DNA from 4 places in the Alicyclobacillus hesperidum subsp. aegles genome. Region 1 is predicted to be linked to each of the others. Evidence: riboswitches for the same ligand, from Rfam matches in the RefSeq annotation. Region 1 holds a riboswitch; each other region holds the start of a gene.

What was found. Region 1 has a riboswitch for cyclic di-AMP ahead of QMF38_RS02930 (LysM peptidoglycan-binding domain-containing protein). Riboswitches for the same ligand answer to the same signal wherever they lie in the genome.
Region 2: linked by a shared signal. The riboswitch ahead of QMF38_RS12780 (MFS transporter) and the one ahead of QMF38_RS02930 (LysM peptidoglycan-binding domain-containing protein) in region 1 are both predicted to bind cyclic di-AMP.
Region 3: linked by a shared signal. The riboswitch ahead of QMF38_RS00725 (C40 family peptidase) and the one ahead of QMF38_RS02930 (LysM peptidoglycan-binding domain-containing protein) in region 1 are both predicted to bind cyclic di-AMP.
Region 4: linked by a shared signal. The riboswitch ahead of QMF38_RS10900 (betaine/proline/choline family ABC transporter ATP-binding protein) and the one ahead of QMF38_RS02930 (LysM peptidoglycan-binding domain-containing protein) in region 1 are both predicted to bind cyclic di-AMP.

What each region holds. Positions count from the first base shown of each region.
Region 1 is NZ_BSBJ01000005.1:25,154-30,408, forward strand. It holds gene sucD (succinate--CoA ligase subunit alpha) at 1-65, shown strand, start outside; gene dprA (DNA-processing protein DprA) at 191-1,276, shown strand; gene QMF38_RS02925 (L,D-transpeptidase) at 1,437-2,240, shown strand; cyclic di-AMP (ydaO/yuaA leader) riboswitch at 2,326-2,471, shown strand; gene QMF38_RS02930 (LysM peptidoglycan-binding domain-containing protein) at 2,479-3,300, shown strand; gene QMF38_RS02935 (MYG1 family protein) at 3,342-4,256, opposite strand; gene topA (type I DNA topoisomerase) at 4,545-5,255, shown strand, end outside.
Region 2 is NZ_BSBJ01000070.1:74,777-80,031, forward strand. It holds gene QMF38_RS12770 (MtnX-like HAD-IB family phosphatase) at 1-675, opposite strand; gene mtnB (methylthioribulose 1-phosphate dehydratase) at 1-17, opposite strand, end outside; gene QMF38_RS12775 (2,3-diketo-5-methylthiopentyl-1-phosphate enolase) at 672-1,919, opposite strand; cyclic di-AMP (ydaO/yuaA leader) riboswitch at 2,143-2,271, shown strand; gene QMF38_RS12780 (MFS transporter) at 2,559-3,965, shown strand; gene QMF38_RS12785 (1,2-dihydroxy-3-keto-5-methylthiopentene dioxygenase) at 4,060-4,599, shown strand; gene QMF38_RS12790 (TetR/AcrR family transcriptional regulator) at 4,896-5,255, opposite strand, start outside.
Region 3 is NZ_BSBJ01000001.1:131,058-136,312, reverse strand. It holds gene QMF38_RS00745 (MFS transporter) at 1-424, opposite strand, end outside; gene QMF38_RS00740 (alpha/beta fold hydrolase) at 421-1,251, opposite strand; gene QMF38_RS00735 (DODA-type extradiol aromatic ring-opening family dioxygenase) at 1,268-2,227, opposite strand; gene QMF38_RS00730 (RidA family protein) at 2,230-2,622, opposite strand; cyclic di-AMP (ydaO/yuaA leader) riboswitch at 2,812-2,954, shown strand; gene QMF38_RS00725 (C40 family peptidase) at 2,954-3,478, shown strand; gene QMF38_RS00720 (3D domain-containing protein) at 3,695-4,117, shown strand; gene QMF38_RS00715 (DUF86 domain-containing protein) at 4,142-4,567, opposite strand; gene QMF38_RS00710 (NUDIX domain-containing protein) at 4,533-5,057, opposite strand; gene QMF38_RS00705 (divergent PAP2 family protein) at 5,063-5,255, opposite strand, start outside.
Region 4 is NZ_BSBJ01000049.1:251,155-256,409, forward strand. It holds gene QMF38_RS10890 (glycoside hydrolase family 95 protein) at 1-773, shown strand, start outside; gene QMF38_RS10895 (hypothetical protein) at 818-1,777, opposite strand; cyclic di-AMP (ydaO/yuaA leader) riboswitch at 1,981-2,126, shown strand; gene QMF38_RS10900 (betaine/proline/choline family ABC transporter ATP-binding protein) at 2,221-3,372, shown strand; gene QMF38_RS10905 (ABC transporter permease) at 3,350-3,982, shown strand; gene QMF38_RS10910 (ABC transporter substrate-binding protein) at 4,016-4,969, shown strand; gene QMF38_RS10915 (hypothetical protein) at 4,942-5,064, shown strand; gene QMF38_RS10920 (mechanosensitive ion channel family protein) at 5,073-5,255, shown strand, end outside.

The DNA.
Region 1 (5,255 bases):
TGGGCTCCACACTCTATACGTTGTTAGAGGAACGCGGGTTGTTGGAAGTCTGCAAAACCCATTAACGAAGTGCGACAAAAAGCCATCCGAGCGATATGCCTCGGGTGGCTTTTTTACGATCTGCAATCGACGCTTTCCATGTCGAATTCGACAATAAAGCTACGTCGATGACGGGAAGGTGTGGGTACTTGTGACGGAACGGGAACTGCGACTCTTCTGGGCGCTCTGCCCAGGATTGGCACCAGCCACATGGCGACGAATGCTACACGTGTTTGGCTCGGCTATATCATTTTCAAACGCGGATGAATCGGACTGGACCGAGTCTGTACGGTTGCATGCGCAAACCGTGCACCGCATGGTAGCATGGCGGGAATCGTCCCCCAACATCAGTATGTTGGAGAGTCGTCTCAGTGAACAGAACATTTCGTGTATCGTGCGCGGCGATGCAATTTATCCACAAAACCTTGAAGCTTTGTTTGATCCGCCCGAGGTGTTGTTTGCGCGGGGCAATGTTGATTTGCTCAGTTCTCTTGTGTCCGTCGCTGTGGTTGGGACGCGGCGCGCCACAGCTTATGGAGTGACCGCCACCAAGTGGATCGCAACGACGGTGGCGGAAGCCCGAGGCATAGTCGTTTCCGGTATGGCGTTGGGGATCGATGCCATTGGACATGAAGCAGCCCTTGCGGCAGGTGGAGCGACTGTCGCCGTTCTCGGTTCCGGCGTGGACGTGTGCTATCCACCATCTCATGCGAGACTTTATGCCGAGATTGGTGAGCGGGGACTACTTCTGAGCGAATATGCTCCAGGCTCCTTGGTACGTAAGCACCATTTTCCGGAGCGCAACCGCATCATTGCGGGTATATCCAATAGCACTGTCGTAGTACAAGCCGGCGAGCGTAGCGGCGCACTTGGCACGGCGGCCGTCGCACTTGATATTGGCCGCGATGTCTACGTCGTGCCGGGGCCCATCACCTCCCGCGCCAGTCGCGGATCGAACCAATTGTTATTCGACGGAGCCATCCCGCTGGTCGATCCGGCAATATTGCTTCAGGACCAATTTGGCATTGGAGACGCTACGACAACCGTGCGCAAACAAGTGCCAAAACATATAGCCCAAGTGTACGATAGGCTGGCTGAGGACGGTCCGCTTCGGGCGGGAGAATTGGCACTCTTATTGTCAATGCCCCCTGGGCACATCTATGCCACATTATTGGAACTTGAGGTGGAGCACCTGGTTGAAAAGCTGCCCGACGGTAGGTACCAGGTGATATTGTAAAATAGGATTCATTATGTATCCGTGTAAAAGAATCCCTTGTCTAAGCTGAAGACTTGCATATCACCCTAGCTTCATGGGGGTGATCGCAGTGTTCGGTCTCGATACGGCGCGTACTTGGATTCAGAGAAGCATACGATTGTGCAGCGTGTGTTTGACTTGTATGAGCGTTGCAATTGTACCTGCGCATTGCGTATACGGTGCGGAATTCGGCGACCGAGATCGAGTTTCGGTCACTCCACATGTGCTTACGATTGGCGACACTGATCCGCGTGTGTATTGGTTACATGAGCGGTTGGCCGAACTAGGGTATTTGCCCTTTACCTTTCATGATTTGGTCCCGACGGACAGATTGTATCGTGCAGGCTGGGGCTCGCCAAATATCGGGAGATTTACGTGGAAGTACGCAAACGTACCGGATACCTTACGGGAGCTATGGGACCCGTGTCGCTATAACGAGTTGACCCGAGGTGCAGTCATGACTTTTGAAATGGACCATGGCCTGCGGCCGGATGGATTTGCGGGCCCAGCCGTGTTTCGGGCTATTGCGCTCTCTTCGACGTGTGTCATCGGCACGTTCCGCCCGTATCGGTATGTATATGTCAAGCAGTCGATCCCGCAGACAGTTCGCGTATGGGAAAACGGATCCTGGATCTTCTCGGCCCCGTGTAGTACCGGCGTCGATGCAGCACCTACGCACGCAGGCACGCATGTGATTTACCTACGCAATCGGGAGCAAAGCATGGACGGTGTTGGACCAAGCGGGAAACCGTATCATGTCGACCATGTACCGTATGTAAGCTTTTTCTATCAGGGTGAAGCGCTGCATGGCCTTCCCAGATCTCGGTACGGTATCCCGCAAAGTGCGGGATGTGTGGAATTGGCCATTCACGACGCGAAACGGTTATGGGAGTTAACGGATTATGGCACGTTGGTAACGGTTGGTGATCCGCAAGAACAACACTAACATCCATCAAGTCACCATATATATCATGTGATGTAATACTTTTTATCTTACATACGCTATGTCCTTGCTGTTATACTCTTCGTCGTCAAATACTAAGCCGAGTCTCCAGATTGATTATCTGGGGTACGGGGGACTTCTTGGTTGTATGACCTTGGGGTGAATCGCCATCTGCGACGGGTGTCTCGTCACCCGAACCCGACAACTAACCCCGGAGGCAGAACGAGAGGATTTGGGCAGATTGCGTAAAAAACATTGGTTACTCGCAGCAGCGACGATGTGTCTGACCAGTGGATTCGGTGTTTCGACCGCGATGGCCGCGACCGTCAAGGTCGCACCAGGGCAATCGCTGTGGTCAATTGCTCATCGTGCTGGTATTTCTGTGCAAAGTATTGAAGCAGCGAATCCTGGTATGGATCCGATGAATCTACAGGTGGGTGCTACCGTGCAAGTTCCGAGCCCCACAGCGTACGTGGTCAAGCCAGGGGATACTTTGTTTACGGTTGGTCGACGTTATGGAGTCACTCTTAGTGCCATGCTGGCTGCGAATCCACAAGTCAATCCGCAAAATTTGCAAATCGGTTCGACGATCCGCGTTCCGATCACATCCGCTCAGACTACTCCTACGACAAATGGCACCAGACAAGCAAATCAGGCAGTCAATGCCCATGTTGCCGCACCCACATCCGATACTACAAGCAACTTATATTGGCTTGAACACGTGATTAACGCTGAAGCAGGCGGGGAATCTCTGCAAGCGCAAATTGCGGTAGGCGATGTCATTATGCATCGTATCGCAGCGGGTGGGTACGGGAACACGGTTCAGCAGGTCGTGTTCCAAGTGAGCAACGGCCACTACCAGTTTACGAGCGTTGCAAACGGATATATTTACACAGCACCAAACAGCTCCAGCATTACAGCAGCAGAGGACGTTCTACAAAAAGGACAAGACCTGGTTCCCGGTGCGCTGGTCTTTTACAATCCGGCCGAAACGCCAGCGGGCAGTTGGGTACGTCAGCAACCGGTGATTCGTCAGATTGGGAATTTGGTTTTTGCAAAGTGATACGTACATTTATTAGGGTGGAACACACTGATGTTTCCACCCTATTGAAGTTTTTGACCTGCTTTTGAAAGATCGACGTCGTTTGGCGACGCGATTGCTTGTCGAGCCATCTGTAGTATGCCCGCTAAACTGTGGGCACCTGCGATGAATCGTGCTGGATGACAAAACGTAGCGTCTGTGGTCCCACATGCCTCGGCGAGCTCCGCTCCTTCTTTTCCTGCCCAAGAGGCAGGAAGGGGCTTTCTCGCCTCGAAGCTGCGAGGGCTTTTCGGTACGACCTGTAGGCGATACTGTCCGGTTTTGTCTGGAAACACAACGTACAATACATTTGCCTGTGTGTCCAATTCCATTAAAGTCTCTGTCCATGGGCAGAACCTCGGAAGGACCATAAGAGCTGGCTCCGTTCGAGCTTGAAATGCTGTTTTGACAATCTCTACCGCATCGATTCGGCTAATTTCGTGACGTATGTAATTGTCGAGAATGACAGTCGCAAAGCGGACAGCACGTTCGAATGCCTCGTTTTCATCATCGGCCGCATTCCATGGCGGGTTGAAGGATCCTACTAATTCTGAAATGCCCTTAATACGGGTGTCTCTGTCGAGGTCTATGCCGTTGTCAATGGCGTCAATCGCTTGAATAAGTTTTTCATCAATATGTGTGTGCACGATGTTGCGGTTTCCCTCATCTTCGACACCGAAGCGCGAAATCAACGCAGCACCAAAGTCCCTCCAGATTAGCCCAGCGGATGCAAAGGGTAAACCATTTGCACGGTATACTTTGTCAACTGTGTGATGGTCATACGGTGAGCCGTTTACGTCGACAACAATATCACAGGTAGCGAGCGCTTGAGGTGAACGCGAGCGTACGACCTCCGCATCCGGATACAGTTGACGCAGAATTGCGACGGCGAACACTTCGTCCGCGTGAAATTTCCCGTGATGGGTGCCAATTTTCATTGCTGTTGACCACCTTTCGCTCATGCATCCAACACGGATGACACCGCGCATATGACTTCACGTTAACATCAATCGCTCGGCTGTACAACTGTTGTCCTGGTGTGTTCCGGACTCACCGCTCGCATTATAAATAATAGAAGAAATTCGACACGATTCACGATGGAAAACCGGTTGCAAATCGCGCAATATAAAAGTGGCCTTGTTTGCAAAGATTTTTGTTCCGGTGATAATATGGGTTGAACTAAGGAACGGCACTGCCAAGGCGTACGACGAACAGGAGGATATGCTGTGGCGGATTATTTGGTTATCGTCGAGTCGCCGGCCAAGGCAAAGACGATTGGTAAATATTTAGGAAGTCGATATACGGTTAAAGCCTCCATGGGACACGTACGGGATTTGCCTAAGTCGCAGTTGGGCGTCGATGTGGATCATGGATTTGAACCCAAATATATTACAATTCGCGGTAAAGGTGATGTGATCAAGACACTCCGCAACGCGAGTAAGAAGGTCAAAAAGGTGTTTCTCGCAGCCGACCCTGACCGTGAAGGGGAAGCCATCGCGTGGCATCTACAACACATCCTCGACTTGAATCCTGACGAAGACTGCCGCGTCGTGTTTCATGAAATCACAAAGGACGCCGTGCAGCAGGCTTTTAAACATCCTCGCAAAATTAACATGGACCTGGTAAACGCCCAGCAGACGCGACGGATCTTGGATCGCCTTGTCGGTTATCAGTTAAGTCCTTTACTGTGGCGTAAAGTCAAAAAAGGTTTGTCTGCAGGCCGTGTACAGTCGGTTGCCGTGCGCTTGATTGTCGATCGTGAAAATGAAATTCGGAAGTTTCAGCCGGAGGAATATTGGACCGTTGATGCCATCGCGAATGTGGGATCCAAAAAATTGATTTCGCGGTTCTATGGCTATGATCAAGAAAAGACGAGCCTACCCAATGAAGATGCTGTAAAAGAACTGTTGCGGCGCATGGACAATCAGGCATTGACT
Region 2 (5,255 bases), on a different contig from region 1:
TCACTGAATGTATGCATGAAGTGAAGCCTCCTTGTCGTCGATAGCTGCTACGATATCGTCGAACGTTGTAAAAGGCAGATGTGGAATGCCCCGCTCCTCTACCAATGCCAAAAGTTGCGCCCGCGCAAACACGAAGTCTGCCATTTGTGCCGCTTTAAAGTCTGTCACGCCATCCCCGATGACGATCACGCTGTCCCCTGGCTGGACAAGTTGCCGAATTACGCTCGGCTTACACAGTCCGCAACCACCCTCGCAAGCTGGATCACAAGGGTGCGACCACTGCACATGTAGCCGTCGGCCACTTGTATCGAGGTGGTTACAATAGATATCCACAGTCCCTGTGGAGAATTTGTGGATAACCGGCAACACGAAAAAGTCGAATCCGCCGCTAACTACGGACAGCTTCCACCCAAGTTGTGCACAGGTGTGGATGAATTGTGGAAAACCGTGCCGAACTCGTGTGTGATCCTGTGCAAACCGGGTAACCTCGTCATACTGATCCGAAGGAATCAGCTGGAACATCGCTTCGACGCCATCCTTCACGGTTCGTCGACCTTGCTTGACTGCCTCGATGATGGGCTGGCTTTCCTCAGGCACAAATCTTTCCATAATCGTAGTAATCATGTCGCGTTCTGAAATCGTTCCGTCAAAATCGCAAATTACGCGAACCGTCACGCCCGCACCCCCCACTTTGCAATGGCAGCGGCTAAAGCCGGCTTATCCTCAGCGGCATCTTGGAGTGGTACGCCCTCTTGTACAGCCGCGATCGCGTCAAAGAACGCCTGTCCACCCATGCTGGCGCCACCTGGATGGCCATGAATGCCACCGCCTGCATTGAGAATGAGGTCAATGCCAAAGTCCCGGTACAACTGCGGAACGAGTCCCGGGTAAATCCCTGCAGATGGTGCTGGTAGAACCTTGCGATGGACGCCGTCCTTACGCAGGTGCCCAAGTAACCGATCCGTGGCCTCGCCACCCAATGTCACGCTGCCATACATGGACGGGAAAATGCCCATGTCAGCCCCCGCCAATCGCATGAGTTGACCCAGCACGATATCTGCGGCGATACCGTAATTCGGCGACCCGTAGAGGGCGCCGGATACCGCCGGATGTGCAAGAATTGGTACAGAAACGTCGGGATCGCGAGCGAGATCGGCGAGGACGTCAAATCCGTAGGCAACGACGTTAAACAGGATGGCACCGGCGCCAAGGTCGGCCAGGCGTTTTGCCTTCTCGCGCAGCTGGTGCACAGGTCCCGTCAGGTTGACCGCATACGCCGTTTCCCGCCCGGTCTGTACTGCAATTTGACGCGCCTTCTCGCGATACGCCACAACGCGCTCGGCCGCCGTCGCATGTGCCTCACTGAAGAAAATCTCGTCGTCCTTGACGAGGTCGACGCCACCCGATGCTTGCTCGCCAAACTGGGCGACCAGTTCTTCCAGCGTAAGGCCCGCACAAGCTTTGAAAATACTCATCACGAACGGCCGCCCGAATACGCCATAGCGTTCGCGAACGCCGTTGACGCCGAATTTCGGCCCTGGATAGACACGCTCCCACGCTTCGGGCAAGGACAACCTCTCTAAGCGAATTTCGCCGTCCATCGAAAGCTTGCCAAACACAGTTGTCAGCAGAGACGCGAAGGTCGTGTCAAGATTCGCAACAGGGTAAGCAATATCGATTTCAGCAATCACATCGCCTGCTTCTGCCGCATCGACAACGCGAATGCCTTGTACCTGTCCACAATGAGCTGCCACCTGCTCCTTACGCAACGACGGCAGATCTGTCCACGTGCCAATTGTCAGCCCAATGGCGATACCCTCCGCACGGGCTGCAAGCCGATTTTCGCGATCGCGCAACCGATATGTGGCCACGATATAGCGCGAATCGCGATGCATATCTGTACTGGTAACATCGTTCATCTATGTACACCCCGTTCATCCAATCCACTCGTGTCAACCAAATTATCCACAAGGCTGTTGATGGCCCATTCGTCATTATACACAAGCGTTATGTTCATAGCACAGCACTTCTCCACAGCACACTGTGGATAACTGGGGATGAATTGTGGATAAAACCTGTGAGTATTGTGGACAAGTTCATTTGCAACCATGCAATATTTGCGTTAACGTAATAAGAGCAACGTTTGTTGCCACGCTGAATTCCCGAATGGGGAAGCGGGGGACCCATACCTGGGGTGAAACGCATTTGTCGCGTGGGGCGCCTTTCAGCCCTAACCCGTCAGCTAACCTCGCAAGCGTCATGAAAGGAGTGCTGTGCCCATGTTGTATACTGCAAGTCCCTTCTGTGTTGTCCTGCTCAAACCTTTCCACGAATCTTCAGCTGCAGATCCACCATCCAATCCCTGATCTTAAAGCCAAGCACTGTACGCCAACGCAAGGGTTCGCTTTTGGGCGCCCCATCGCCACGGGAAGATGCATACCTTTATATTTCGTGCCCAGAAAATTTCACGCCCAAAAATCTGAACACCAAGCGAAGCTGTTCATTTGCACGCGCTTGGGCTTCCCGTTGACATCTCTGTTGCCAAAAGAAGAAAGGGGATGGATGGTTTGTCTGCAAAAACCACCAACGTGGTAGAAGACGCGAAGTTTAGTCCGTTTCACCTAAAACTGACGATTTACTCTTCCGGCGGCCCATTTCTCGACGGATACATTCTCAGCATCATCGCGATCGCCCTGACCCAAATCACGCCCCAATTGCATTTGAATGCAATGTGGAGCGGTTTGATTGGCGCATCTGCGTTGATAGGCATCTTTATTGGCGGATTTCTCGGCTATGTGACCGACAAATTTGGCCGCCAATTGATGTATACCATCGACTTCATCTTGCTCATCGTCGCTTCCGTACTGCAGTTTTTCGTTCATAACGCCTGGGAGTTATTTGCCTTGCGCATCGTCCTTGGCATTTCCGTCGGTGCTGATTACCCGATTGCGACATCCCTGTTGACTGAATTTGCCCCGCGCCGCCATCGCGGTATGATGCTCGGCGTGACGTTGGTGGCATATTACGTGGGTTCGACGGTCGCCTATCTGGTGGGCCAGTGGATGCTCGCCATCGGCCCGGAGGCTTGGCGCTGGATCTTGGCTAGCAGTGCGGTTCCTGCCGTCATCTTGGTTCTCTTACGCATGGGTACACCTGAATCGCCGCGCTGGTTGCTGCAACAGGGGCGTAAGGATGAGGCCCTGCAGGTCTTACGGTCGGTATATGGACCGGAAGCCTCCTTGGCGGATATCGAGGTACCCGCAGAAAGCAAAGGCCGCACCAGTTACCTGAAGCTGTTCTCGCGTGCATACGTCAAACGAACTCTATACGTCGGCCTGTTCTACATGGCGGCCGTAGCACCGCTGTTCGCGATGCTGACGTTCGGCCCCGAAATGCTTACGTCCTACCACCTGTTCACGGGTGCATCAGGCTACGGCGCTGCCATCATCAGCGCATTGTTTCTCATTGGCTGTATTCCGGCTCTCTTTCTGGTCAACCGTTGGGGGCGGCGACGCCTTATCATCATCGCTTTCGCCGGGATGACTGTCGGCATTGCCCTTTTGGGCTTCTTCCCAAGCGGGCCACTGGCCATCATTCTATTGGGCTTTATCTTGTACGCGCTATTCTCAGGTGGCCCGAACGTGATGGAATGGCTTGCGCCTAACGAACTGTTTCCAACAGAGGTACGCGGCACCGCGGTCGGTATTACAACGTGTATCAGCCGGTTTGGCGCAGTATTCGGAACCTACTTGTTCCCCTGGGGTCTGTCGCGCTTTGGCATCGGACCCACGATGCTCGTTGGAGCGCTCGTGACCCTGGGCGGTCTCGTCGTCTGTATCCTGCTTGCACCGGAAACCACACAACAAACGCTCAACGAAGCCAGCGTTGCCGAGGTGGCGAGATCGCATCGACACAGCACAGCAGGGGCCAGACAATCGCAATCGGTTCGTCACATCTCGCGATAATCTGCAGATAGACAAACGTCTACACCAAATTTAAGATAGCGTTAGGTATGGGTGGCCCATCGGCCACCCTTGGTACTTGAAGGAGGAATGGTCGATGGCGGTCATCCGCATTCGTGACACTGGCACAGAGATCCGCGGCGAAGATGAAGTGCGTACGTTTCTCACCGCGAACGACGTGTACTACGATCACTGGGATGTCGAGGCAAAAATGCCTGCCCACCTGCAAAACAAGTTTGTCTTGACCGATGCAGAAAAGGACGAAATTCTCGCGGCCCTCAACGAAGACATCCAGGCGCTTAGTCAGAAACGAGGGTACGTCAAATGGGACGTAATTGCCCTGTCAGACAGCACGCCGAATATTGAAGACATGTTAAAGAAGTTTGAGCAGGTGCACACGCACACGGAGGATGAAGTGCGTGCCATCGCGGCTGGCAGCGGCATTTTCGTGATCAAAGGCAAGGATGGATACTTTGACGTCGTCCTGCAAGCAGGCGATGTGATCTCGGTGCCGGAAGGCAATCCGCACTTTTTCACATTGACAGACGAACGAAAAGTGGTCGCTGTACGACTGTTTATCGATCCCGCCGGCTGGGTTGCACACCCTTATGCCGATCCCGCTTTTCAGCAAGCGTGAGTATCCTTTATAAGAAGCAAAAAGCGACGGCCGAGATGGGCCGCCGCTTTTTGTTTTTCAGACGTCAGCAGGTTGCCGTTGCAACCGGAGCTGCCGGAACGAACAGGAAGAAGAGCACAAAGATGATGAGGAACACAACCGCCCAACGCGTATACCCACCGAAAACACCGTACATATATCGTCATCCTCCTTTGTCATGGTGGATTCGATATACGATATGTAAGCCGCTGGGCGGCGCCAAGGGCATTCGCCCGGTAGCCCGTATTTTGGGCGGATCGCCATCGGAGTAACTTACCTCAGTTCACACCAATGCCATACCATAATAACGAAACGATCTCCTCCGCGATGGTGTTCACATCGGCAGCAGCACCTAGCCTTTGCATGTGCCCCTTGCCAATGACCAACAGCGACAAATATGTGCGGGCGATGAACTCCGGGGATGCTTGGCGAATGCCACCTGCGTGCATCTCTTCTTCAAATGCACTGGCCAAGGCCTCCAGCAAACGCTCCTCTGCCAAGCGCAATTCCGCCAACTGTTCCGTCGACAATACGTCTTCACTGCCGCGCATAATAAAATTCATGTCCAAGGTGACGTCGATGCTTAGGCGAATACGGGTAAGCCTTTCGAGACGAGCATACAGCGGCTCTGAACTCTC
Region 3 (5,255 bases), on a different contig from region 1:
AGCCGATGTTAAAGCCCTGTCGACTTGGCGTCGAGACGGATTTGACCGCTGTTGCGCCGATGGGAAACACAGGTCCCTCGGAGAGCCCCATCAGGGCGCGGACGAAAAACATCGCCAAAAACGACCCCACGACGCCCGATAGCACAGATGTCAGGGCAAAAATAACCATGAAGATGACGAGAATAGGTTTGCGATGGCCGATGAGATCGGAATAGCTTGAGAAAAACCACGCAGATACGCCCCAGCAAACGGACAACGCAGAAGCGAACATACCTATTTGCGCGTTATTCAAATGCAGCGCGGGAATAATAAAAGGCTCAAGAAACGTAATGCTCTGGCGGTCCATAAAGACAAGACCGAAGGCAAAAAACATCATCACAATAATGCCATTCTGATACGTCCAGAAAGACGATTTGGACTTCATGGTCCATCCCCCTTCGCGTACTCCCGTAAAAACGGGATGAGTGCCTGGTGAAAGGCATCAGGCTGTTCCTTTACACAGTCGTGGCCGCAAGGTAGGACGACCATATGTGCGGCAGGTAAGGCCTGATACATTTCCTTGCCAAATTCGACGCTATTGACCAAATCAAACTCCCCCCAGACGATGAGCGTCGGTGCCTTGATGTATCGCAATCTTCGGCGGAGATTATATCGGGCTCGGTGTATCGGATGTGTCATGTGCCGCATGATGAGCGTGTACGCAGCCACTGCATCGGGCCGTTCGACACGCGCGAGCCATCTTTCTACGGCCTCGTTGATTTCGCTCTCACGCATCTGCCCGATTCCCCGGGCATACTGCACAAGCTCCTCACGAGTAGGCACCTGCACCTGTTTCATCATGTGCGGCGTGGAAGTGGACATGCCACCATTCGCCACCAATGTAAGCGTGCGAACTCGCTCTGGGCTCTCATAGGCGAGCAGGGCCGCGACCCAACCGCCCATCGAGTGACCCACGATGTGAGCAGATGTAAGTCCCAGCGCATCCTGCAGTTCTCGCACGAAATCGACAAGGTATGCGAACGAATATTCGACAAACAGCCTCTCCCCATCGCCCCACCCCATCAGATCGGGCGCATACACGTGAAACTGTGCGGAGAGTGCTTGAATCGTGGAAATCCAATAATCCCCTCCTTCCCAAAATCGAACACCGTGCAATAGCACCACGGGGTCCCCCGATCCGGCCTCCCAAACGACTGTCTTGCCGTGACTCAGCTCAACAGTCCTCCGCTCAATGGTACGGATGTCATTCATGTAACCATGTCACCTCTTATCTCCAGATGGCAAACGTCATACCCACACCCGTACCGGCTGGTGAGCGATAGCCAGACACATATTCGAGATACTCAAGCTGCAGGTGTTCAACGGCTCCTGCGGCCGCGATCCAATTCAGAATTTCACCCGAAGCCCCCTCCAGCCGATCCCTGGGAAGCGCTTTCAAAATGCTTGCATCTTTATTTTGGAGTCCCCGGATGACCAGTTCATCCAAAGATTCATCCAACTTGAAATGACTCAAGCCTCCCGATCCGATCACGGCCACGCGCAGATCGGCATCCCATGATTCGATTGCCCTCCGCAGCGCCTGCCCGAACTCATAACAACGCGCCGGAGTCGGTTGATTCGGTTGAAAGAAGCAGTTAATAAAGACCGGTACCATTGGGATGTCTTGTGGCACCAACCTCCGTTTCACAAACGTGTACGCGTGTCCCAAAGACCGATCTCGCAGTTGCGTCCTGCTTTGTGCAACGTCAAACCCTTCTTCCGTCATGCGCAGCAAGATGTGCTTGCCCAAGTTGCTTTCGGTCCGGTAGCGCACAGGCTCATCCGTCGTGTGCCAGGCCCAGATCACAGGGCGAAGAGAAGGATGTAAGTCTTCCAAACGGTGTGGTAAATCGACGATTTCGTCTCCCCAGTACACGGCGAACGCCGGCTTCACCTCGTCCCAAAACAGTTCCTCTTGGTCGTCTCCGATGACGACGATGACATCAGGGCTTACTTGTGCAATCACCGTTTGTAAGTGGTCGATTGCCATTTGGCACTGCTCGTACTTACGTTGCCAAACCTCCGGCCGAAGTTGTGGTGCCAGGACGTTCGCGTACTGTAGCTCCCGCTGTTCATACTGTGTGTCCGGATTTTCGCGATCCCGCTGGGCATGCAAGGGCCACACCTCGGACGGACTACTTACTTGCGGGCTATGGGAGGAACCAACACCTAAGACGATTTTCGCCATCTTTAAACCTCCTGCGCGATGACCGCGATGATTTCTAGTTGAACGCGTGCACCCCGTCGCAACGGCCCGCAAATCGCGTGTCGTGCCGGTCTGGATGCCGGGTCAGGAAACATCTTGACCCACTCCTCATTGACCAGGGCTCGCATGTCGTCATCATCGACGTAGACCGTCATCTTGATGATGTCATCGGGCCTGCCTCCAGCATTGCGCATAAAGGCGGCGACGTTTTGAAACGCCAACTCCACCTGTCGCGACGGGTCGGGCGGAATTTGTTTTGTCGCGGGATCGACACCGGCAATCGCTGAGGAAAAAACGAATGGCCCTATCCTGGCCCCTTGCGGGATCGGCGTCTGACCGTGCGTAACACCTTCGATTTCAATACTTGTGCGCCGCATATACGAACACCCCCTAAGAACGAATCCACCTGTCACATGCTCCCTTGCCCCCAATCTATGCCCGTTTCGATCACGATATGAACCGACAATATTGTCAACAATCATCTATTAGCGTGAGTAGATTGCCAATTGCACCATTGATCTCATAAGGAATTGGGTTTACCGCCGTGATAACCTTTTACGTACAACTCACAAAAACAGCCGAATCCTGAATTTCAGGTACGGGGGACTGCAATACATGGGGTGAATCGCCATCCGGCACAGCCGGGGCGTAGGGACTGTTCTTCCACCGAACCCGTCAACTAACCTCGGAGGCTTTAGGAGGAATTTGATGTTCAAGAAGGCAATCTCCACCGTCGCTGCAACCATAACCACGCTCGCACTGGGATCGACGATAGCTATGGCAAGTGTAAATCTGCCGCCAGGGGTTTCGATCGATCACAACATTCGTCCGTTGGCCAGCGAAAACGCCTCGTATCAGGTAAAAACCAACGCTGTTCTCAGAGTGGCAGAAAGCAAACTTGGTACCCCGTACATTTGGGGGCATAACGAAGACCGAGGGCAATACGGGTTTGATTGTTCCAACTTTGTCGAGTACGTGTACCATCATGCGCTTGGCTATAAGTTCACCACGTCGTCCCGCATGCAGTATTACGAAGTGGGAATCAGGGAACCCAAGTCAAACTTGCAACCAGGCGATCTGCTCATTTTCGAGTATGGTAAACACGTTGGCATTTACGCAGGCAATGGCGAAATGATTCAGTGCGGCGGAGGGCTCGGAAAGGTTGGCTTCCTGAGCGTCAAACCGGGATCGTATTGGGGCAACCACCTTACAGCTGTAAGGAAAATGTACTAATCTACGAATCCCATGTTTCCCGCAAAGGGCTGCAGGTATCGACTGCCTGCAGCCCTTTGCCTTTTGGCTCGCGAATGTACTTTTGCGATGTATGTTTCGCCGCCTGCGATACATATTACAGACATGAACAGTTACCACTTATCTGGCTTTTGCATTGCGGCGGTTGTGAGTACATCGTTATGGTGGGGCGAAGCGCCGGCTACCGCAGGTGACTGCGTGCGACCCCACCATGTGTACCAGCGGACAGATATGTCCACACAGCCAAGTGCCATCACCGTGTTTGGCCGTGATTATGACATCCGCAAATATCGCAAGGAAAGCGATCTTTTTACGATCACGGCATACAACTTGGATCGCATTTCGACGGGTAAAGATCCCGGGGATCCTGGCTTTGGCATCACCGCAACCGGCACTTTTGCGAAAACGGGCCGAACGGTTGCCGTCGATCCTACTGTGATTCCGTATGGAAGCCTACTGTACATTGAGGGGGTGGGCTGGCGCATCGCCGAGGATACCGGCGGCGCCATTCGCGGACGTCACATCGACGTGCTGATGCCATCTAGGAGAAATGCCTTGCAGTTTGGAGTGAAGCAGTGCAAGGTCACGGTCTATATCCCGGACAATCTCACAGACGTGTGATTCACGCTGTGAGCCTGAGCCGTATCACTTGATGTATGCACGGATCGCATCGATAAAGGGGGAAAACTGGTTTGCGTAACGCACGACTGCTTGGCGAATCTCGGTCGGTGTGACCTGTGCGTGATCGCGAAGCAACTTCGTGCGTAGGTCGAAGATGCCCGTGAACGAATCGAACCATTGTGCGTCGACAACCTGTTCTTCGACCAAGACCTTCACAATGTCGGCGTAGCCGCCGGGGTCGCGCATGACCAAAGCATCGATGATAAGGGACGAGATGTCTGTCACGTACTCGACGCTTGTATGCAATGCGCGCTCGGCGGCAAGGCGCCAAGTCAAATCTTGCTCCCAAGCGTCACTTTGCTGGGATAGCGTCTGCAACCACGCTACTCGTTCGGAAAGCCCCGCTAACCACGTCTCAATCTGTTCCTTGTGAGCATCGGTGAGGAACATCCGACATCCTCCTTTCTAACCATCTCTGACGCGCAATGGGGAATAAATTCGAAAACATGTCGTCCTTCATCACTGGACTCACGGTGTCGTCCATTCTCACATCTGCGGGATTGATGGCTGGTCGTGGTATCCACACGTCCACAATTTCAGAACCCTGAGGTCTTGCAGCTACGTCGTAAACATCGGCTGTATACACCCACTTGAAGCCTTTTGTGCCTGTTGGCAATACAATGGTATATTCGGCCAGCCATGCGAGATGTTCCAATTTGAGCCCAGCCTCTTCCCAAGCCTCGCGGTGGGCCGCCTGCTCCGGCGTCTCGCCCGGCTCCACTTTGCCGCCGGGTAACTCCCAACCGCGTAGGGGATGGCGAACCCAGACGAGACTGTCAAAAGCAAATGCGAAAACGATGACCGAATGCGGAGGGTGAGCTGCCCTACGCTCAATATCCGTATGCAGATGGCGAGCAGGTTGCCAAGCGCTCGAATGCACCGCATTCACCACCATTTCCCAAAGGCAATTCCAATCGCGAGACCCAAGAAAGCCCCGACGATGATTTCGCTCGGTTCATGACCTAAGATCTCCTTAAGGCGCTCTCCTTCCTCTTGAACGGTTGCAGCCGACTCCCCACGTTGAGAAAATTCCATTGCAATTCGATTGAGAAGCACTGCGTGCTCGCCGGCATGTCGA
Region 4 (5,255 bases), on a different contig from region 1:
CGTCGACGCTTGGCGTCGATGCCGAGCTCTGCGCTGAGTGGGCCGCATGGCAGGAGCGATTACGGCCCCTTCGCATCGGACGCGACGGCAGACTGCAGGAGTGGATGGAAGACTGGCAGGACGGAGAACCTCAGCACCGCCATCTATCGCATCTATATGCACTCTATCCGGGATATCAGTTGACATGGCCCGATTGCGCGGAGTTACGTGCCGCTGCGCGCAAATCGCTGATCGATCGCGGTGAGGGTGGCACAGGCTGGAGCCTTGCCTGGAAAGTCTGTCTGTTTGCACGCTTGGGAGAGGGCAATGCGGCATGGCGCTTTCTTGGCAAGATGCTGACGTTGGTCGAGGATACCGCGTATGGCGAGGGCGGCGGGGTGTACCGCAATTTGTTTGATGCGCACCCACCTTTTCAGATTGACGGGAATTTTGGCGTGATCGCAGGGATTGCGGAAATGTTGGTGCAATCGCACCGAGGCGAGATACACGTGCTGCCGGCGCTTCCGGATGCGTGGCCGCGCGGGCGCGTGCGCGGATTGCGTTGCCGGGGCGGATATACAATCGACATTGCATGGGAAGGTGGTCGGTGGCACACGGTGGCACTGGACGCGGAGAGATTGGCACGCTGCGTCGTGCGACTTACCGATGCAGATGACGCTGTAGTGACCACGGACGGGGATGGAGAAGTTGCCGTGGACAGAGTCGACGGAACCCTTGCTTTTGCCGTGACGGCGGGGATGCGCTACCACATTCGGCGCAAATCCGAAAGCTGACGGCAGGAGCTGGGTCGCACGTCGCTCCTGCCGCAAGACCTGCCTCAGCCTGGATATGGCTGCAGGGACGATGCCATTTGCAAGGCCGATGTAATGGGTGACGAGGCAGAGCTGGTTGTCTGCACCTGATAAACGTTGCCATTGGCACTCCAGACCAGCGTGACGGTCAAGTCCGTTCCCGAAGGATTGGCGTTATCGACGATGACTCGACCCGTTCCGTCGGGCTTTGGCAGACTCGACGCGGCCAGCTGTGTGACCAGTTTGTCCGCAATCGGCGTCGGCGGTACCGACGTGTTTTCGTTGACGACCTGGCACGTCCAGCTGCCGTTTGTCCAGTGAATGACGGTCGATCCACCGCTTGATGAGAGCGCAGCCGACTGGTTGTTCGGCAGAACGATGCCACTGCCGCCAGACGCGGGCTTGCCGCCTTTAAGCGCGCTTGCGAACGTATTGACGTTCTGGATTGCCGTCTGCGTATTTGCAAAATGGTCGATCTCGTAAGACGCATAGGTTTGCCCGCCCGCTGTGAAGCTCACATGGTACCCGGCCAAAAATTGCGGGCCGTTTGTCGTCGGTACCGTCTCATGGGCGTCGTACGAGGGATTGCCTCCCGACGTCGGTTGAGGCACGAACGTCGGCGCATCCGCGCCTGGGAATCCATTTGTTCCAAGCGAGGTCATCGCCTGTGTGACGATGGACGGGAAATTGCCGGAAACTTTCACGGTGCCCGTCCCGTTGGACGAGTCGTTGTTGCTGCCGCCAGACGACGAGTTGTTGGCAGGACTCTGGCTGCCGCTGTTGGATGTCCCGTTGGTTGTTGTGTTGGATTGGTTAGAGCTCGTGTTGTTCTCCGTTCCGGCCGTATTGTTTGCCCCACTTGCCGAGGGTGACGGCGTGGCCGTATTCGCAGGGCTGGTGGCCGTTTGGCCACCGCATCCTGTCAATACCAGGGCGCTGCCCAAAACGGCGAAGGCGGCAATCGCGACCTTGCGATGTTGTGGCATAGAAAATCCTCCTCGGATAGGGCAGCCTGGGCTGCCGGATGCAGATGTCAAGTAGAGGTCCCATCAGCGTGACCTATGTCAGATTCGACATGGTTTGCTGGATTTCCTGTTTGGGTTTCCCGTTGTTGGGTGTGGCCTACCGGTACTTGCAACTCATTCACGTTGTGGTACACTACTCTCCATACACACTTTCTCCAACCAAATGACATCAAGGGCCGAATCCTGCCGCTGGCAGGAACGGGGGAACCAATTATTGGGGTGAATTGCAGGCGAACGCCCAATTCGTTTGCATAGGCGCCGAGGGTGCCGAATCCGTCAGCTAACCTCGTAGGCGAATAAGTGTGTGTTTGGATCTTCCGCATCAATCATCTTTCTTAATTTCAGCACTCGTGTGACGAAGATCTCCTGCCTGATTGTTCGACAGCTTTGGGGAAGGAGCGGATATGACAAAGGCCATCGAATTTATTTCCGTTTGCAAAGATTTTAGTGGAAAAAGTATCGTTCACGATCTGAACCTGTCCATCGAAAAAGGCAACTTGGTGACGTTGATTGGACCGTCCGGGTGTGGGAAAACAACCACTTTAAAGATGATCAATCGTTTGATTGAGCCCACGAGTGGGACTGTTTCTGTCCATGGCGTCGATATCTCGCGCATAGATCCCGTGGAATTGCGGCGCGAAATTGGCTACGTCATTCAACAGATTGGGCTTTTTCCGCACCTGACCATTGAAGAAAACATCAGCTTGGTGCCTCGCATGAAGGGACAGCGTAAGGATGTGTGCGTAAAGCGGGCGTATGAGCTGTTGGATTTAATGGGGATGGATCCGGCAGTGTTTGCCTCGCGCTATCCGAAGGAACTAAGCGGCGGCCAGCAGCAGCGCGTTGGCGTAGCACGGGCGCTTGCGGCCGACCCAGAGATCATTTTGATGGATGAGCCGTTCAGTGCGTTAGATCCCATCAGTCGCGAACAATTACAAGACGAGATCGCAAAGCTGCAGGCAGAGCTTCAAAAGACGATTGTCTTCGTCACACACGACATGGATGAAGCGTTGAAGATTGCGGACCAAATCGTTCTTATGCAGCACGGGAAGATCATTCAACAAGATGTACCGGAACAGATTTTGCGGCACCCCAAGAACGATTTCGTCCGGCAATTTGTCGGCGAAAAGCGGTTTGCCCAGGCGGCGACGCGGGCGACAATCGAAGATGCCATCGTGCAGGCTGTCACAGTTCGCCCGCATCGGGGCATTGCCGAGTGCATTCAGTTGATGCGGACCAGAAGAGTGAACGGGTTGATTGTGACGGATCGCAGCGGCCGTTATCTTGGGGTCGTCGATGCGATGCGCGTGCTTGGCTCGTTTGCCGACGAAGGCGCGACGGCGGCGACGGTGATGGACGCCAGCGTGCCTGTCATTCAGCCGGGGACGGACGTCGCACACGTGATTGCGCTGTTGCAGGCGGACGGTCACGGATTTTTGCCGGTGGTCGACGGCGAGGAGCGGTTATTGGGCGCCGTAACTCGTGGTAGCGTGCTGAAGCTGATGACACCGACCGGCGGGGAGGTGCATGAGGATGCCGCTTTGGCAAGCGTTTAACAGCAATTGGGGAGCCTTGGGGACGGCGCTTGGCCAGCATATTTACTTAAGCGTCCTTTCCATTCTCATTGCTTCTGCCATTGCCATTCCGCTTGGCGTCTACATCACGGGGCATCCCCGCTTGGCGAATGTGGCGCTCACGGTGGTGTCCATCATTCAAACGATTCCGAGCCTTGCGTTGCTCGGCTTTATGGTGCCGTTGTTCGGCATTGGTACGGTGCCGGCCGTGATCGCGCTCGTACTTTATGCTCTGCTGCCGATTGTTCGAAACACGTACACAGGGATCATGGAAGTGGATCAGAGTCTGATAGAGGCGGCAAGAGGCATGGGCATGACGAAGTGGCAAACGCTCTTTCGCGTTCAGTTGCCGCTTGCGCGCAACGTCATGATGGCGGGGCTGCGCACCGCCACGGTGTTGACGATTGGCGTGGCGACGTTGGCGACGTTTATCGGCGCTGGCGGCCTCGGCGATTTAATCATGCGGGGCGTCAACATGATCGATCCGCCATTGATTCTGGTTGGGGCGATTCCGGCAGCGTTGCTTGCCATCGTGTTCGATCAACTGTTGCACTGGATTGATCGGCGAATGACGCCAAGAGGGCTGAGATGAAGAGACGGGTTTATCTGCTAGGGAGGTAGTGGTTTGCGTAGATTTGGGCGTTACGGAAGGTCGCTACTTGGGTTTTTCTCAGGGCGTCGCCAGCTGCGAACCGCCAGTTATTCCGCCATTTCGTTGGCGCTGATCGCAGCCGTTACAGGTTGTGGAACGGGCGGGGCCAGTAACAGCAACACGATTGTCATCGGCGGCAAAAACTTTACGGAACAGCTCATTATGGCGAATGTCTTGAAGTTGTTGATCCAACACGACGATCCGAAACTGCACGTGGTCATGAAAGACAACTTGGATACGAATGTGCTGTGGAACGCAATGAAAAATGGCGATGTCGATGCGTATGTCGAATACACAGGAACAGGTCTGGTCAACATCCTGCACGACAAAGTAACCCAGGATCCAAACAAGGCTTATGACGAAGTGAAGCAGCAGTTTGAGCAGAAGTATCATATCACCTGGTTAAAACCGATTGGATTTAACGACACCTATGCGATGGTGATGCGCGCAAGCGAAGCGAAACGCCTCGGCATTTCAACGCTCTCCCAACTTGCGGCCAAGTCCCCGTCGCTGACGCTCGGTTCGGAGCAGAACTTCGTCAGCCGCGCCGACGGCTTGCCTGGATTGGAAAAGGTGTATGACGCTCACTTTAAATCGGTGAAGACCATGGAGGTTGGGCTGAAATACGAAGCCCTGATCGACAAAAAGGTGGATGTCGTCGATGGCTATTCGACGGATCCGGAAATCCCTGAGTATCATCTGACAGTGTTACAAGACAATCGGCACTTTTTCCCGCCTTATTACGCGGTCCCTATCGTTCGAGACAGTACGCTAAAGGCGCATCCCGAACTGCGAGGCATCTTGAACAAACTGGCAGGGACGCTAGACGACAGCCAGATGCAGCAGCTCAACGCCGAAGTGGATGTCGACAAAAAGTCGCCATCTGAGGTGGCGAAAGAATGGCTCACCGCGAAAGGCCTGATTTAAAGTTCATCGTCACGAATGTAAACGAAGCCCGCCTGCGCGCGGGCTTCTTCGTGCACTCTGGTGGCTATTTGCACAACGATGCTCTTGCGGGGTGACAGCTTATATGCAGATGTGGAAAACAGTTCAACATTTTGTGGCGACACATGTCATGGGTGCAGAACACATATCCTGGGATGCTTTGCGGATTGTTGCCCTGCTGATTGGGGCAAAAGTTTTCATCCACGTATCTTGTAAGGTTTTGCGCAAAATCATTTATTCGCGAAATAAGTTGGACGAGCGTCGGCAA